2 regions of the Paraburkholderia sp. BR14374 genome follow, and region 2 is predicted to be linked to the other one. Evidence: riboswitches for the same ligand, from Rfam matches in the RefSeq annotation. Region 2 holds a riboswitch; the other holds the start of a gene.
The links. Region 2 has a riboswitch for cobalamin ahead of AB3X86_RS07155 (CbtB-domain containing protein). Riboswitches for the same ligand answer to the same signal wherever they lie in the genome.

Region 1 (2,174 bases), on a different contig from region 2:
GGCGCATGCCATGCGGAGATGGGGGGAGAGAAGCGGCGTGCGACGGTGCACACGGCGGTGAATATAGATGTCATGCGGTACAGCGAATCCGGGCGCGGCCACTCGTGCGGTTCGCGGCGGATTCTTCAGAGAGAACGCCACGACACACGCGATGCCGCGCTGCTACGCCTTCACATCCGTTCCCCGCGGATTCCGGCGGCCGGCGGCGCAACCTGATGCACGGATGCATGCGGCGCCGCCTCCGCGTCTGGCCGGTATCCGGGCTGGCGGCCTCACGCGCTTCGCCTTCCCGTCCCGGTTTGCGGATTCGCGGGGACAGTGGCATCAAAAAACGCATGCGCGGCACAGCGGAATCGAAGGCGAATCGAATCGCGCGCCGCAGGTCGCTTACCGTTGCGGGGACAGCACAGGTTAAACGCGCGACGCGCTGCCTGTTTCCCGTTTAACTGCACATGCGAGCGCATGTGCGGGCACCAAACGCGCGCATACGATAGCATATGACGCCTTGCCAGATAAGCCTCGGCGGCGCTTTCCGGCGCCCTGCGTTCCTTGACTGCGCATGCCCGGGGGCCTACACTCGCACGCACTTTGGGTGCTCGCGTGCGCGTTCGTGCGCATGCAGTTAAACGGGAAACAGGGAGCCATCTGCGCTAGAGCGGCTAACCTGTGCTGTCCCCGCAACGGTAAGCGAAAAGCGGTTCCGGCTTGATAGCCGGGCGCCGCGGTGCCGGCTTCGATGTCCTCGCGCAAGGTCGCGTCGACATATCACCACTGGACGAGAAACCACTCGTCCGGGAAGGGGAAGCGGCGCTTTCGCCAGCCCGGATACCGGCCCGAAGAAGCAGAACGACCGCCGCGGGGATGCGGCGGCGCGTTCATGACCTCAGTTCCGCTTTCTGTATTTCCGTTGTCGCGGCAATGCCGTCGTTCGTCCCCGTGTCTGGTGATCGCTGGTACTGTTGCGCGTGCTTCATTCGCTCCATTCGCCAGCCGATGCCGACCGATGCGCGGAACTTGCGGCAGACCGATGCAACGCAAAGGGATGGACCTCACGATGCAAACTCAATTGCGCAAGATTCCCGTCACGATCGTTACCGGCTTTCTCGGCAGTGGCAAAACTACGTTGCTGCGGCACATCCTTCAGCATGCGGGCGGCAAGCGCATCGCGGTGATCGTCAACGAGTTCGGCGAACTCGGCATCGACGGCGAAATCCTCAAGGGCTGCGGCATCGGTTGCGATGAAAACGGCGTCGAGACCGAAGGGCAATTGTATGAACTCGCGAACGGTTGTCTGTGCTGCACCGTGCAGGAGGAGTTCTTCCCGGTGATGGAAAAGCTCGCGGAGCGGCGCGACGAACTCGATCACGTGCTGATCGAAACCTCGGGGCTCGCGTTGCCGAAGCCGCTCGTGCAGGCGTTCAACTGGCCGCAGATCCGCAACGGCTTCACGGTCGACGCGGTGGTGACGGTGGTGGATGGCCCGGCCGCCGCAAGCGGCCAGTTCGCCGATAACCCGGTCGCCGTCGATGCGCAGCGCAAGGCCGATCCGAATCTCGATCACGAGTCGCCGCTGCACGAGCTGTTCGAAGACCAGTTGTCGGCCGCCGATCTGGTGATTCTGAACAAGACCGATCTGATCGACGACGCGCGGCAGCACGAAGTGGAAGCCGCGATCCGCGCGGAGATTCCGCCGCAGGTGAAGATCGTGCGCGCGCAGCGGGGACAGCTCGATCTGCATACGCTGCTGGGGCTCGAAGCGGCGTCGGAACAGACGATCCATCTGCGTCACGACCACCACGGTTCCGCCGACGACCCCGATCATCACCACGACGAATTCGATTCGGTCGTCGTGCAGGCATCGGTGCCGTCGCGCGACGCGGCGCTCGCCGCGTTGCAGACGCTGGTCGAAAACTACACGATTTACCGTGTCAAAGGCTTTGCGGCACTGCCGGGCGCGGCGATGCGCCTCGTGATCCAGGGCGTGGGCCGGCGCTTCGACAGCTACTTCGACCGGCGCTGGCAGGCGGGCGAAAACGGCGACGACGCCCTGAGCCGCTTCGTGCTGATCGGCGAAGACCTCGATCAACCCGCGCTGCAACAGGCGTTCGACGCGGCGCTCGGCGCGACGTCGAACGCGACGGCATAACGGGCGCACCAGCATGCATTTGCTGCGC
Region 2 (2,174 bases):
GAATTCGCCGGGACGTCAGCACTTTTATCTCGGCGCGAAGGATCGACGCACCGAAATCACGCTGACTCCCGAGGGGGCGAACCGGTTGCGGCTGGTGGTATCGGGCAGGTAAGCGACGGTTCCGTTCAGGCGGTGGCAGACGGCCACCATGACCAGCCGCGTCGCGAGTGGTGCAATTCGACGACCGACAGCGGCGTGATCTCGATGCGAGAGAACACGGTTGGCGATGCGCCGAGGGCATGCACGATTGCCGCTCGAAGAAGCGTTGCGTGGGTGATCGCGACGATGGTGCGACCGTGTGCAGAGGCCGCGAAGCCTGCTTCGTTGACCGCGTTGCATGAACGTACGTCTGCCTGTTGCGCGTCGAGCCACTCTCCGACCCGCCGCACAAGTCGATCGAACGATTCACCCCCGGGCGGTGCCGCGTCGGGCTCGCGCGTCCAGGCGGCGAGTTCGCGGGGGGCTTCGTCGGCAATGTCCGCGAGGCGCTGGCCGCGCCATTTGCCATAGTCGATATCCGCCAATGCGTCGGCAGGCGTGGCGCTCAGACCGAGCGCGGCGACCGTTTCGCGGGCGCTGGCGGCGGGGCTGGTGAATACGGTGGCGTCGGCGGGAAGCGCGAGACGGGCGCGCGCCGCTTCGGCTTCGGCGCGGCCGCGCGCGTCGAGCGGATCGTCGGCGGGGAAGCGGCCCGCGCGCTGCGCGGCCGTTGCCGCATGGCTCACCAGTAATAGTCGCGTATCCATTCTTTGCGTTAGCGCCTCATTCGCACTTGCCTGCGTGGCTTGACGGGCTCGCGGCGTGCGTTGCGCGTTGCGGCGTGCCCTCGCCGTCGCGGAAGCCGCAGTTTAGCGCGTAGAATACCGACACTGCGAAGCACGGAAGCCGGTGAGAGCCCGGCGCGGTCGCGCCACTGTAATCGGCCTTGCAATCCACAAGAGCCGAAAGCCAGACCTGAGCTTCGCACCATTCCTCTGCAATCGACTATCGGGGCGCGTTACCCCAGGAGATGTCCATCATGACCAAAGCTGTTTTCGATCGCGCCGCGCAACCGGCGGTCCAGCCCACTCCCATTCCCTTGCGTGAACTGCTGCCGTGGGTCGTGTTCGGCGGCTTGCTGCTGTTGTTCGCGCTTTACTTCGTTGGTGCGGAACAGGGTGCGACGTCGCTCGTGCCTGGCATGTACGTGCATGAGTTCGTGCACGACGGCCGCCATCTGCTTGGCTTTCCCTGCCACTAACGGAGTTCGACATGGTAGGTAAATTGTTGGTGCGCGGGATGCTCGCGGGCATCGTCGCGGGCTTGCTCACGTTCGCGTTCGCGCGAATCGTCGGTGAACCACAGGTCGATCAGGCGATTTCATTCGAAGAGAAAGCGGCCGCCGCGCGCGGCGAGGCGCCCGAGCCCGAAATCGTGAGCCGTGAGACGCAGGCTGGCCTCGGCCTGCTGACTGGCGTGGTCACATATGGCGCGGCATTCGGCGGTCTGTTCTCGCTGGTGTTTGCTTATGCGTATGGACGCGCGGGTTCGTTGAGCGTGCGCGCGCTGTCCGCGTGGCTCGCGCTTGGCGCGTTCATCGCCATCGTGGTCGTGCCGAATATCAAGTATCCGGCCAATCCGCCGTCGGTCGGTGACCCGGACACGATCGGCGCGCGCACGGGCCTATTCTTTCTGATGATCGCGATTTCTCTCGCGACGATGGTGTTTTCGCTGAAGGTGCGGCGCCGCGCGGCGGCGAAGCTGGGTGCATGGAACGGCTCGATCGTCGCGGGGCTCCTATTCGTCGCGATCATCGCGGCCGTACAACTGTCGATGCCGGTCATCAATGAAGTGCCGGCCACGTTCCCGGCCGTGCTGCTGTGGAAGTTCCGCGTTGCGGCGATCGGCATGCAGGTGGTCATGTGGACGACGATCGGGCTGTTGTTCGGCGCGATGGTCGAGCGCAGTGCTTTTATGCGTACGAATGCGCGGGTGACGATGAAGTCCGCCTGAATAGGACGGTGACGCGTGGCCGCGCAAGCGGCGACGCTTCGCGCGCAACGCGCGAGAATGGTTTTGGATCAAGTACTTGGCGCGGTTGTGGAGCGGTTATCCACAGCCTTGCGAACATTTTCTGTGGAAAAGCTGCTTAACGGCTTTTCGCACCTTCACTCGACGCGGCGCCTATGGGAATC

Region 1: it holds a riboswitch for cobalamin, as region 2 does, so the genes downstream of both, cobW (cobalamin biosynthesis protein CobW) here and AB3X86_RS07155 (CbtB-domain containing protein) in region 2, are expected to answer to the same signal.

Annotation. Positions count from the first base shown of each region.
Region 1 covers NZ_JBFPKF010000020.1:115,850-118,023, forward strand. Annotated here, with positions in the region: cobalamin riboswitch at 232-493, opposite strand; cobalamin riboswitch at 574-852, shown strand; gene cobW (cobalamin biosynthesis protein CobW) at 1,055-2,146, shown strand; gene cobN (cobaltochelatase subunit CobN) at 2,160-2,174, shown strand, end outside.
Region 2 covers NZ_JBFPKF010000003.1:307-2,480, reverse strand. Annotated here, with positions in the region: gene AB3X86_RS07165 (hypothetical protein) at 1-112, shown strand, start outside; gene AB3X86_RS07160 (histidine phosphatase family protein) at 126-746, opposite strand; cobalamin riboswitch at 823-978, shown strand; gene AB3X86_RS07155 (CbtB-domain containing protein) at 1,019-1,240, shown strand; gene AB3X86_RS07150 (CbtA family protein) at 1,252-1,992, shown strand; partial or broken gene AB3X86_RS07145 (hypothetical protein) at 2,164-2,174, opposite strand, start outside.